DNA from 3 places in the Rhizobium sp. AN73 genome. Region 1 is predicted to be linked to each of the others. Evidence: riboswitches for the same ligand, from Rfam matches in the RefSeq annotation. Region 1 holds a riboswitch; each other region holds the start of a gene.

Region 1 (4,263 bases):
GGCGGAGGCCGCGGCCGTCAACGCATCTTTCTCCACCGCCATGAAGGCGGCGATGACACCCCCCGAAAGGCAACCGGTGCCCGTCACCTTCGCCATCCACGGGTGGCCGTTGACGATTCTGACACTACGGGTGGCGTCGCGCAGTTGATCGACCGGTCCGGTCTCTATCCTCACCGCATTCGCAACATTGCCGATGAGGCTCATTTCGGCGCTGTTGCCGCGAACGATGGTCGGGCCAAGTGCGATCAGGTCACGCGCAAATGCCAGCCGCGATGGCGAATAGTCGCAATGTACAGGATCCAGAATCCACGGCTTGCCCGCTGCACGGGCGATCTCGACGGCAAACCGGATGACTTTGCGCCGGTCTGCATCGAGCGTGCCGAGATTGATCGTCACCGCATCGGCTTTCGTCACGAAAGCGCCGATTTCCTCGAGCGAGGTGGTCATCGAGGGAATGCCACCGACGACAGTAATGCCGTCGGCGGTGAATTTCTGCACCACGGTGTTCATCAGGCAATGCACGCGCGGGCGCACCTGCCTCACCCTTTCGAGGATCTCTGCGGCCTTTGCCGCTGTGGGAAAGTCTGTCGTCGAGGTTCCGTTCATGGTTATTGCAGCTCCACGGCGATGTCTTCGGCCGTCGGCGCCTGCTTGATCAGTTGCATGTCTCGCATGAATTCACCGAATCGGGCGTAGCGGGCGCGATCGAGTGCGGCCGGACGCTTGGCGAAACGCGCCAAGGTGTCGAAAAACGCCTGCTTGTTCAGCGCGTCGTCAAGGTTCGGATAGGCCTTGATGAAAAGCTGCCAGGATTCCTGCGGATGATTGGTGATGAAGATCGCGGCCTGCTCGACGGCGGAGAGGAAACGCGGCAGGCGGTTGTCCTTGGCAGAATCGCGGTGGGTGACGAAGATCAGCTCATCATAGGCGGGTACGCCATGTTCCTCGGGGAAAAACGAGCGGCCTTCGTGGCCCTCAAGTTTCATCTGCGTCAGTTCGAAATTGCGGAAACCGCCAAGCGTCGCATCCACCTTGCCTGCGATCAGCGAAGGCGAGAGCGAGAAATTGACGTTGACGAGTTCCACATCGTCTTTCGTCAGTCCGTCCTTCTCCAGCATCCGCTTCAGCATCGCATCCTCGAAGCCGGAGACGGAGAAACCGACCTTCTTGCCCTTCAGGTCCTTCAGGCTCTTGATCGGCCCATCGGCCAGAACGGTGACGGTGTTGAGTGGCGTTTCGACCAGCGTTCCGAAACGGACGAGCGGCAGCCCGGCATCGTGGTCGAGATAAAGGTTCGGCTGGTAGTGAACGCCGATATCGGCCTGTTTTGCCGAGACGAGACGCGGCACGGCGGATGGGTCCGCAGGCGGAACCAGCTCAACGTCCAGCCCCGCATCTGTGAACAGGCCGCGTTCCTTGGCGATCACCATCGGAGCGTGGTCCGGGTTCACGAACCATTCCAGCAGCACGGTAAGCTTGTCGGCCGCCTGCGATTGCACGGGCGCAAACACGCTTGCTGCCGCGACGACGAGGGAAAGAAGAGTTCGTTTCATGGTGCCGAAAATCTCCGCAAATGTTTGAAAGGAATGAGGTGTTCTGTTTCTTTGGCCCAGGGGGCCAGATTGGCTGTCGCCCGGTCGACGATAAGCCGCAGCAGCACGGCCATAACGGCGAGTATGGCCATGGCGGCAAACATGGTGTCGGTCTGCATGCGGGCATTGGACTGGATCATGACGAAACCGAGCCCGGAGGATGCGCCCACCCATTCGCCGATGACGGCGCCAAGCGGGGCGAGCGGTGCGGCGACCCGCAGCCCGGAAATGAGCGAGGGAAGCGCCAGCGGCACGCGCAGCCGGGTGAGGATTTGCCAGTGGCTCGCCTCCGTCAGCGAGGCGGCATCGAGGATCGTGCGATCCGTGCGGTTGAGACCGTCGGTGAAGGCCGATGCGACGGGAAAAAAGATGATGATCGCCGTCATGACCACTTTCGAGGCCATGCCGAAACCGAACCACAGCACGAGTATGGGGGCGAGCACGAAGACGGGAAACGCCTGCAATACGAGAATCATGGGCCAGACGAGGCGACCAAAACGCGGGATGGCTGCAATTGTAAAGGCAACCAGAATGCCGGCGGTGATACCGGTCGCAAGCCCGACGGCCATTTCGCTGAGCGTCACCATGGCCTGTCCGAACAGGAAGCCCGGCTGGCGCTGGAACGCGGCGGCGACATCGGCGGGCGAGGGCAGGATGTAGCGGGGTGGCGCAAACAGCCAGATACCCGCCTGCCAGATGATTAAAAGAAGAACGACGCCCTTCAGCGCATGGGAGGCACGCATCGGCCGGACCTCAGACGTAACCGTACCGTATAGGAAAGGCAGGAGGTTTCAGCATCATCATTCGGTCTCCAGCTGTGGCGATCACGGAGATCCGGGCAAAGCGGAGAAGAGAAAGGGCGGCACCTCAAAAGCGCGACAGTTTCCGTTCCTACGCCGGCATGACCCGGATCAGGTTCAAGGGTCCGGCTCATCGCCATCTCAGCACCGTCAGGTGCTCCCCTCGGAAGAGACTGATTTGCTAGGAGGGTTTTGAAGTAATGTCAACTTTGAACTTTAACGCGAATACGGGCTGATTTGTCGAATGCATATTAGTTATTGATTATATTAAGTTTATCAAAAATTAGTTATCTATTGAAACCGCTTTTTCAATTCCGCTGTATTAGTTTCCGCTTCCAGAATGGTTGGGGGCGAACTTGAAAAACTTCTGGCAAGAGAAATCGGGAAATTTTGGCATTCTTACCGCGTTGCTCATGGTGCCTCTGTGCGGGGCTGCCGGTGTGGCGCTTGATGTTACGCGTGGCATGTCGGTCAAAGCCGATCTGCAACAGGCGGCGGATTCCGCAGCACTTGCGGCAGTCGCAGATATGTCCGCAAGTGTTCAGGCGGCAAAGAAGATGTCGGGCGACGGTGTCATTAACGTCGGCAATGACGAGGCGCGGGCATTCTTTGATGACAACCAGCGGGGAAATACCGATTACAGCATTACGTCTGTCGATGTCTCGGTGACCAAGCACGGTAATGTGGTCGAGTCATCCGTCAGCTTCAAGGCATCGGTAAGCACGACACTCTCCGGGGTTCTGGGCAAGGATTTCATCTCGGTTGGCGGCACGGCCACGGCGAAATATGAGACGGAAACCTTTAGCGATTTCTATCTTCTGCTGGACAATACGCCTTCCATGGGAGTGGGCGCCACACCCCAGGATGTTGCCACCCTGGTTGCGAATACGAGCGATCAGTGCGCTTTTGCCTGTCACATCGTGAAAGACGGCGTGGCGGACCCGAACAGCTATTATTTCAAGGCCAAGAAACTCGGAGTTACGACGCGCATCGACGTGGTCGCCAAAGCAACCGCCAGTCTGATGGATACAGCGAAAACCACCCGCAAAAGCAGCAATCAATATCGCATGGCTGTTTATACCTTCGGGGAGCGGGCGGAGGACACGAAGCTGCTTGAGGTCGTTCCGCTGACCTCGGATCTGGAGACTGCGAAGAAAAAAGCGGGTGAAATCAACCTGATGTCCATTCCCTATCAGGGATACAATAACGACCAGCAAACCGACTTCGACCGCGCTCTGTCCCAGATCGGAGATAAGGCCGGAACCTCGGGCACGGGCGCAAGCTCGGCAAACCCGGACAAGGTGATCTTTTTCGTTTCAGATGGTGTTGGCGACAGTTACAAGCCCTCCTCCTGCACGAAAAAACTGACGGGGGCCGCTGTCAGGAGCCGATCGACATCAAGGCCTGTACGAAGCTGAAAGAAAAGGGTTTTCGTATCGCCGTGCTCTATACCACCTATCTGCCGCTTCCGACGAATGACTGGTACAATAGCTGGATAAAGCCCTTTCAGTCGGAAATCGGCTCGCGCATGCAAAGCTGTGCTTCCCCGGGACTGTATTTCGAGGTGAGCCCATCACAGGGTATCAGCGACGCGATGACGGCTCTGTTCAAGAAAGCCATCACATCGCCACGCCTGACGGGCTGATGACTACCTGTTGAAACATCTCTCGAACGCCGCAATATTTGCGGCGTTTTTTGCAGGGATGGCAGGAAGGTGATGCTTCAACCGAGACTGCGAAGCTGTTCAAATAGCGCAGCAAAGGGCGTCCCGGCGCGGTAGAAGACGGCCGGCTGGCCTATCGGAGCATCAACGGTGATTTCGCGCCCGCCCGCATGCCGCGCACCGCTCCACAGATGTACCCATTCTCCTT
Region 2 (4,263 bases), on a different contig from region 1:
CGCTCAAGGCCGAAACCGACGCAGGCGGTGTGGGCCACGTCGCCATTGTCGAGGTTCAAACCCCATTTCTGGCCAAAGGCGTCCTGATGGTAATTGAAGCTCATGCAGGCCGTCGGGTTGGTGGCGGATGTCACGGGAATCAGCAATTCGAATTTCAGGTTCTGATCGCGCTGGTTGTTGGCGAGCATCTTGCCGGCGCGGCCGAAGAAGGGATCGTTGGCCACATCGATGGTCACATCGAGGCCCACGGCCTCCATCATCGCCACGCCGCGATCCATCCATGTCTGGCGGAATTCGGTCACATTGGCTTCCGTGCCCATGCACACATATTCGCGCATGCGGAAAAGCTGCTGGCGCGCCGGGTCCTTGGAAGGCTCATGGCGGAAACAATAGGACTGAATGTCGTAGAGACCGCCACCGGAAGGCAGCGCGCCGCGCTTGGCAATCGTCGGATAAAGCGGGTAACAGGCGGCCGGCGTCAGCACGATATCGGTGGCTTTCTGGTCCTTCGTCCAGTCGCCGCCCTCATCCATGGATTTCAGAAGGCTTATATGGTCGAGCTCGCAGCCGCAGAAGGAATGGACCGTGCCAGCCAGCTGCGGGAAGCTTTTCATGTAACCGCTCTTTTCGAAATAGGCGCGGTTGATGCCGGGCGGAAAGCGGATCGCTTCGGCGCCGTCAGCGCCGCCCGTGCGGTCGATCAGCCGTTCGAAGGCGGCAATGACGTCCTCGAACTGGCCGCTGCGGCCATAAAGACCATCGACACCCGTTTCAATCAGCAGGCCTTCTTCGAACAGTCGATCGAGAAACGATGTTTGCATGTCCATGGTCTTATCCCAAGAGGCTGGTGTCCTGCCTGTGAACCAGCAGGAGATTGGCGGAATTGCCGAGAATGCGATCGTTGGAAATCATCAGGCGGGCGGAGTGTGCGTCGCGAAGATGCCGGCCAAGGCTGTAAGGCGTGCCGTTCTTGTAACCCATGATGCCGCAGACGAGCATCGCATGGTCGATGATCTCCAGAATGGTTTCCGAAGAGCAGATCTTCACATTGTTCATGGCGACAGCAAAGGCCATCGACATCAACTTGTCGGGGTCGCTCTTGGTGTCGGCGTAAGCCTTGATGCCGGCAATGATGTTGGATTTGACCACCTGCAACTTGGTGGAGACTTCGGCAAGGCGGATGGCGCCGGGCGGCGTGACACCGGGCGACTTGCGTGCCGCCGTTCTGACGAAGGACTGGGCGCGCAGTACCGCATCCGACGCGATGCCGTACCAGACGGCGCTCCACAGGAGATGGGAGCTTGCAAGCATGGATTGGGCGGCGATTTCCGCAAATGGTTTCGGGAAGATCTGCACCGCTGGCGCTTCGCCGCGGAACAGGAAGCCGTCCGAACAGGTCCCGCGCATGCCGAGCGTGTCCCAGATATGGGTTTTCTCGAGCGTGTACTGATTTTTCAGGAAGACGGTCATCACCTGATCGGCGGGTGCGGCATCCTTGTGGGAGCGCGAGGTGATGAGGATGGCATCCGCATTGCTGCCATAGGAAATGACGGTGGCGTCCTTTTCCAGCCGGCAAAATTCCCCTTCGACCTCAATCGCGCAGATGGAATTGCGCAGATTACCGCCGATGCCGCCTTCGGTGGTCGCCGAGGCGAGCAGAAGCTGTTCGCTTGCGATGCGGCTCATGAAGCCCGCATGCCATGGGCTTGTCTCGCCATGCTCCACAAGGCTCGATGCCTTGATGTGATGCATGGCGAAAATCATCGCCGTTGCCGAACAGGCCTGGCCAAGCCGGGCGCAGATATCGGCGATTTGCTGTATGGACGCGCTTTCACCGCCAAGGGAGGACGGGACCTGTATGCCGAGCAGACGCTCCTGTCTCAGCGCGTTGACGGCTTCCTCGGGGAAGCGACCGGTGACGTCCACCTCGTCCGCGTGTTTGGCGGCAATTGCCGCGACGCGGCCCGCGCGCGCGGACAGCGTTTCTTCCTGCGGCGCAACGGTCACATTCATCAGGCGGCCTCTTTACCATCCAGAATGAGCTTAACGGTGTCTTCAATGGCCTTGATGCTGGCAAACGACTTGCGGTTCAAGAGGTTGTCCGGGAATTCGATATCAAAAGCTTCCTCGATACCCAGCATCAATTGCACCGATGCAAAGGAAGAAAGACCGGCTGCATAAAGATCTGCTTCATTTTCGATCGTATCGACAGGTGTAGGAAGCTGGCCGAATTTTGCCAGTATTTCACGAATAGTCGCATTCATTCCGACTTATCTCCCATGAATTTAACATCAGGATGGTTTGTGCTTATCGTTAATTTGAAAACGATAATATTCGCCTAAACCGTTAGGTTAATTACGACTAACGGCTGCATGTGTCATTCGTTACCTTTGCCAGGCACACATCAGCGCCCTTGACAAATGTCGGGCGGTGTCTTTTCCTGTCTGTCATTCACCAGGGGTGTCCCGTCAAGGGGCTGAGATTCTGCTTTCATGCGCAGTGACCCGTTGAACCTGATCCAGTTCATACTGGCGTAGGGACGGTGCAAAGACCGAGGGTCGGATTGCGTGTGACTTGCGCTGTCGACGCTTCGGTATTTTCCATCATTCCGGCTCGAACTGGGTCTCCACTGTCAAACTTTGGAGCCTCATGATGAATATCGTTGCCAAGAATATCCCGCTTTCGGTCACAGCCGGGCCACATCCCGCCTCCACGAAAGTCCATAAGCCCGGAATATTGCATCCGCATATTCGCGTGCCGATGCGCGAAATCGCCGTGCACCCGACGGCGGGCGAACCGCCTGTCACGGTCTACGATTCCTCCGGGCCCTATACCGATCCCACGCATTCCGTTCTGATTGAAAAGGGTTTGCCGCGCCTGCGTCACGACTGGGTCGTGGCCCGTGGCGATGTCGCCGCTTACGACGGGCGTCACGTCAAACCGGAGGATAACGGCTTTGCGACCGGCGAGCGCCTGACGCCGGAATTTTCCGTGCGCCATCAGCCGCTCAGGGCGACGGGGGGCAAGGCCGTGACGCAGCTTGCCTATGCGCGGGCCGGCATCATCACGCCGGAAATGGAATTCATCGCCATCCGGGAAAATCTCGGACGTGAAGCTGCGAAAGAGAAGCTGATCCGCGATGGCGAGAGTTTTGGCGCGCAGATCCCCGATTATGTGACGGCGGAGTTTGTCCGTCAGGAAGTCGCGTCGGGCCGCGCCATCATTCCCGCCAATATCAATCACCCGGAACTCGAACCGATGATTATCGGCCGTAATTTCCTGGTGAAGATCAACGCCAACATCGGCAATTCCGCCGTCACCTCTTCCATGGCGGAAGAGGTGGAGAAGATGGTCTGGGCGATCCGCTGGGGGTGCCGATACCGTCATGGATCTTTCGACCGGGCGCAACATCCACAATATCCGCGAATGGATCATCCGCAATTCGCCGGTGCCGATCGGCACGGTGCCGCTTTACCAGGCGCTGGAGAAGGTCAACGGCATTGCCGAGGACCTGAACTGGGAGGTGTTCCGCGACACACTGATCGAACAGGCGGAACAGGGCGTCGATTATTTCACCATCCATGCCGGGGTGCGGCTGCATTACATCCCGCTCACCGTCAACCGCGTCACCGGCATCGTGTCGCGCGGCGGTTCGATCATGGCGAAGTGGTGTCTGCATCACCACAAGGAAAGCTTCCTCTATGAGCATTTCGAAGAGATTTGCGACATCTGCCGCGCTTACGACGTTTCCTTCTCGCTTGGTGACGGCCTGCGGCCCGGCTCGATCGCCGACGCCAACGATGCGGCGCAGTTCGCGGAACTGGAGACACTCGGCGAGCTGACGCAGATCGCCTGGGCGAAGGACTGCCAGGTCATGATCGAAGGCCCCGGCCATGTGCCGATGCACAAGATCAAGGAGAATATGGACAAACAGCTTAAGACCTGCGGCGAGGCGCCCTTCTATACGCTCGGGCCGCTGACGACCGATATCGCCCCCGGTTACGACCATATCACCTCCGGCATCGGAGCCGCGATGATTGGCTGGTTCGGCACGGCGATGCTCTGCTACGTCACGCCGAAGGAACATCTCGGCCTGCCTGATCGTAACGACGTGAAGGTCGGTGTCATCACCTACAAGATCGCCGCGCATGCCGCCGATCTGGCCAAAGGTCATCCGGCCGCGCAGGTACGGGACGATGCGCTGTCGCGCGCAAGGTTCGAATTCCGTTGGGAAGACCAGTTCAACCTGTCGCTGGACCCGGA
Region 3 (4,263 bases), on a different contig from region 1:
CCTCCGGTGAAGAGGAGGCCCGCCCGCTGCTCGCCGGCTCGTTTGATCTCGATCTGCCGCCCGCTTCGCTGTTTTCCGTTGCCGGGTTTACCGACCTTGCGGGGCTCGATATCGGCAATGTGCGTTATCCGCTTGAGGATTTCGCGCTTGCTTTCGGCTCTTCCCGCACTATTTCCAATGTCGCGAATGGCGGCCCTGTGCATTTTTCGCTGAAAAGCGGCAAAGCCATCGTCCTCGCCCGCCCTTATGATCTGACCGGAGCCTGACGCCTTGGCACCCCCAATTTTGAAACTCGATGACATCAAGCTGACCTTCGGCGTGACCCCGCTGCTCGACGGTGCCAATCTTCAGGTGGAGCCGGGCGACCGCATCTGCCTTGTCGGACGCAACGGTTCGGGCAAGTCGACCCTGATGAAGATTGCCGCCGGTTTGGTCGAGGCGCAGTCGGGCGAGGTTTTCCGTCATCCCTCCGCCACCATCCGTTATCTGGAACAGGCGCCGGATTTCGCCGATTACAACACCGTTCAGGCCTATGCCGAGGCGGGGCTTGGACCTGGCGATGATCCCTATCGTGTCACCTATCTTCTCGAGCATCTCGGCCTGACGGGACAGGAACATCCGGAAAGCCTTTCCGGCGGTGAAGCGCGGCGTGCGGCCCTTGCCCGTGTCATGGCGCCCGAACCCGATATTCTGATGCTTGACGAGCCGACCAACCATCTGGACCTGCCCACCATCGAATGGCTTGAAGGCGAATTGCAGCAGACGCGCAGTGCGCTGGTGCTGATTTCGCACGACAGGCGTTTTCTGGAGAAGGTTTCGACTTCGACCGTCTGGCTGGATCGCGGCCAGTCCCGCCGTCTCAACCGCGGTTTTGCGCATTTCGAGGAATGGCGCGACAAGGTGCTGGAAGAGGAAGAGCTGGAGCAGCACAAGCTCGGCAAGGCGATAGAGCGCGAAGAACACTGGATGCGTTACGGCGTGACGGCGAGACGCAAGCGCAACATGCGCCGCGTGGGTGAGCTTCAGGCCATGCGCGCGGACTATCGCGGTCACAAGGGACCGCAGGGCTCTGTGCAGGCGACGGCTGCGGAAGTGCGGGAATCCGGCAAGCTGGTTATCGAAGCCGATGCCATTACCAAGTCTTACGGTGAGCGCGTGATCATCGCACCGTTTTCGCTGAGGGTGCATCGCGGCGATTGCATTGGTCTCGTCGGGCCGAATGGTGCCGGCAAGACCACGCTTTTGAAGATGCTCACCGGCCAGCTTCAGCCCGATAGCGGCACGGTGAAGCTCGGCACCAATCTGGAGATCGCGACGCTCGACCAGAAGCGTGAGGATCTCAATCCGAACGATACGCTTGCGCATTATCTGACAGACGGGCGCGGCGACAATCTGCTGGTCAACGGCGAATTGAAGCATGTCACGGGTTACATGAAGGACTTCCTGTTCCAGCCGGAACAGGCCCGCACGCCGATCCGCAACCTCTCTGGTGGTGAGCGTGCTCGCCTTATTCTGGCACGTATTCTGGCGCGGCCGACCAACCTCTTGATCCTCGACGAGCCGACCAACGATCTTGACATCGAAACGCTCGATCTGTTGCAGGAAATCGTCGCTGGTTTTTCCGGCACGGTCATTCTGGTCAGCCACGACCGCGATTTTCTCGACCGTACCGTCACCTCCACCATTGCGCCCGCCAATCCGGACCAGCCGGACGGGCGCTGGATCGAATATGCCGGCGGCTATTCGGACATGATGGCGCAGCGCAAGGGCGCAGCCGAAGAAAAACGCAAGGCTGAGAAGCAGGAAAAGGCAAAGGCGGCATCTTCGGGCTCCGCATCGCAGGACCCTTTAAAAGCCAAAGGCAAGCTTTCCTTCAAGCAGAAATTCGCGCTCGAAAATCTTCCGAAGGAGATGGAAAAGGCGCAAGGCGAAATCGCCAAGCGCGAGGAGCGCATGGCTGATCCCAATCTTTTCACCAAGGATCCGGCTACCTTCAACACGCTGGCGAAGGAAATGACGAAGCTGCGTGAAAAGCTCGAGACCATGGAAGAGGAATGGCTGGAGCTGGAGATGCTGCGCGAGGAACTGGAAGGCTGAAGGTGAAGCGCGCTTTGTTGATTGACGCTTCATCCGCCTTTGACAGGGAGGCGGAATTGCCGTTTTCTATGCCGGTTCGGAGGAGTTCAGAAAATGCGCATGATCTTCGTTAACCTGCCCGTCAAGAATATCGAGACATCCAGAAATTTCTTCACGGCACTCGGTTTCAGCTTCAATCCGGAATATTCGGATGACCGCACGCTCTGCATGATCGTTGAAGAGAACATCTTCGTGATGCTGCTTCAGGAAGAGCGTTTTCGCGATTTCATCAATGGCGATATCGCTGATGCGACGCGCAGCACCGAGGTGCTGACCTGTCTGACGGCGGGAAGCCGCGAGGAAATCGACCGGATGATCGCGACGGCGCTTGCCTCCGGTGGCAGCAACTGGAAACCCGTGCAGGATCACGGCTTCATGTATGCCGGCAGCTTTCAGGATCCCGACGGTCATGTCTGGGAACTGGTCCATATGACGGCCCAGGCCTGACAGCGGCCATCTTGCCAATCAGAGACGGCGGGACTACATCATCATCATGATCTAACGGGGTGTCTTTTGTGCTTGCGTGCAAAAGGCTGAGAGGCTTGCCAACCCGAAGAACCTGATCCGGTTCATACCGGCGGAGGGATTAGACGGCTTCAAGGCAAGCGGCTATTTCCCTTATCGTTTTTGAGGAGGTACCCGTGCGACGTCGTCTTTTCCTGAATTCCCTCGTTGCCGCTTCGCTGTTTCTGCCCGCTCTTGCCGTTGCGCAGGACAGACAGGAACTGACCGTCTACACCTATGAAAGCTTCGTTTCCGAATGGGGTCCCGGCCCCAAGGTGAAGGAGGCCTTTGAAAAGGTCTGCGACTGCATGGTCAATTTCGTCGGCGTGGCCGATGGTGTGGCGCTGCTCAACCGTCTGAAGCTCGAGGGGGCCGGGTCCAAGGCGGATGTCGTGGTCGGTCTCGACACCAATCTTGTCGCGGAAGCGAAACAGACCGGTCTTTTCGACGCCAGCGGCATCGATGCATCGGCGGCCAAGGTGCCAGGCGGCTATAAGGACGATGTTTTCGTCCCTTATGATTACGGTCATTTCGCAGTGGTCTACGACACGCAGACGATAAAAAATCCGCCGACGAGCCTCAAGGATCTCGTCGAAGGCGATCCCTCACAGAAGATCGCCATTCAGGACCCACGCACTTCCACGCCGGGCCTTGGTCTGTTGCTGTGGGTGAAATCCGTTTATGGCGACAAGGCGCCGGAGGCCTGGGCGAAGCTCAGGAAGCGTATTCTCACCGTCACGCCGGGATGGTCGGAATCCTATGGCCTCTTCACCAAGGGCGAGGTGCCGATGGTGCTTTCCTACACCACGTCGCCGGCCTACCACATGGTCGCGGAAAAGACGGATCGTTATCAGGCGGCAGCTTTTTCCGAAGGGCATTATATCCAGATCGAGGTATCCGGCCTTCTGAAAAACGCGCCGCACAAAGAACTGGCGAAACAGTTCCTCGCTTTCACGCTGACATCAGGTTTTCAGGATGCCATTCCCGAAAACAACTGGATGATGCCGGTCGCGGCAACGTCGACGCCGTTGCCAGAGGCGTTTTCCAAACTCGTCGTGCCGCAGAAGACCTTCCTGATGGACCCGGAAGAGGTGGCGAAGAACCGCAAGGCCTGGATCGATGAATGGCTTGCGGCCATGAGCATGAACTGACGAAGAGGCACGCCCGCGCATGATGCTGCGTCGCGATTACAGGTGGTCGATCATTTTCGGAACGGCGGCCTTTGTCGCCATTTTCCTGTTCATGGCGCTTGCCGTTGCGGCTCTCCTGTCTTTCGATGCCGGCGCATCCGCTGCCGGCATCATGGATGCCTATACGCTGCGCATCCTGCGGTTCACGCTTTATCAGGCAACGCTTTCCACTGTTCTATCGATTGTTCTCGGCTTGCCGGTGGCGCTGGCACTCTCCCGGCAGCGAGACTTTCCGGGGCGGATCTGGATCATCAGGCTGATGGCGGTGCCGATGGGGCTGCCGGTCATCGTCGGTGCTTTCGGCATCATCACCATCTGGGGCAGACAGGGTATTTTGAACGCGGCTCTTGTTTTTGCCGGTGCGGATCAGCCTTTCAGTATTTATGGCCTTTCCGGCATTCTCATTGCCCATGTGTTTTTCAATCTGCCGCTC

The links. A riboswitch is a leader RNA that binds a small molecule or an ion and turns the genes downstream of it on or off. The one in region 1 is predicted to bind thiamine pyrophosphate.
Region 2: it holds a riboswitch for thiamine pyrophosphate, as region 1 does, so the genes downstream of both, thiC (phosphomethylpyrimidine synthase ThiC) here and RBH10_RS08055 (ABC transporter permease) in region 1, are expected to answer to the same signal.
Region 3: it holds a riboswitch for thiamine pyrophosphate, as region 1 does, so the genes downstream of both, thiB (thiamine ABC transporter substrate binding subunit) here and RBH10_RS08055 (ABC transporter permease) in region 1, are expected to answer to the same signal.

What each region holds. Positions count from the first base shown of each region.
Region 1 is NZ_JARWME010000001.1:1,797,359-1,801,621, forward strand. It holds gene RBH10_RS08045 (hydroxyethylthiazole kinase) at 1-606, opposite strand, end outside; gene RBH10_RS08050 (ABC transporter substrate-binding protein) at 609-1,553, opposite strand; gene RBH10_RS08055 (ABC transporter permease) at 1,550-2,335, opposite strand; TPP riboswitch at 2,464-2,566, opposite strand; partial or broken gene RBH10_RS08060 (pilus assembly protein TadG-related protein) at 2,749-4,037, shown strand; gene RBH10_RS08065 (alpha-glucosidase) at 4,115-4,263, opposite strand, start outside.
Region 2 is NZ_JARWME010000002.1:2,887,727-2,891,989, forward strand. It holds gene RBH10_RS23950 (amino acid--[acyl-carrier-protein] ligase) at 1-827, opposite strand, end outside; gene RBH10_RS23955 (acyl-CoA dehydrogenase family protein) at 832-2,013, opposite strand; gene RBH10_RS23960 (acyl carrier protein) at 2,013-2,264, opposite strand; TPP riboswitch at 2,447-2,558, shown strand; partial or broken gene thiC (phosphomethylpyrimidine synthase ThiC) at 2,653-4,263, shown strand, end outside.
Region 3 is NZ_JARWME010000002.1:2,726,504-2,730,766, forward strand. It holds gene RBH10_RS23225 (thiamine diphosphokinase) at 1-266, shown strand, start outside; gene RBH10_RS23230 (ABC-F family ATP-binding cassette domain-containing protein) at 271-2,097, shown strand; gene RBH10_RS23235 (VOC family protein) at 2,191-2,583, shown strand; TPP riboswitch at 2,629-2,739, shown strand; gene thiB (thiamine ABC transporter substrate binding subunit) at 2,778-3,791, shown strand; gene thiP (thiamine/thiamine pyrophosphate ABC transporter permease ThiP) at 3,811-4,263, shown strand, end outside.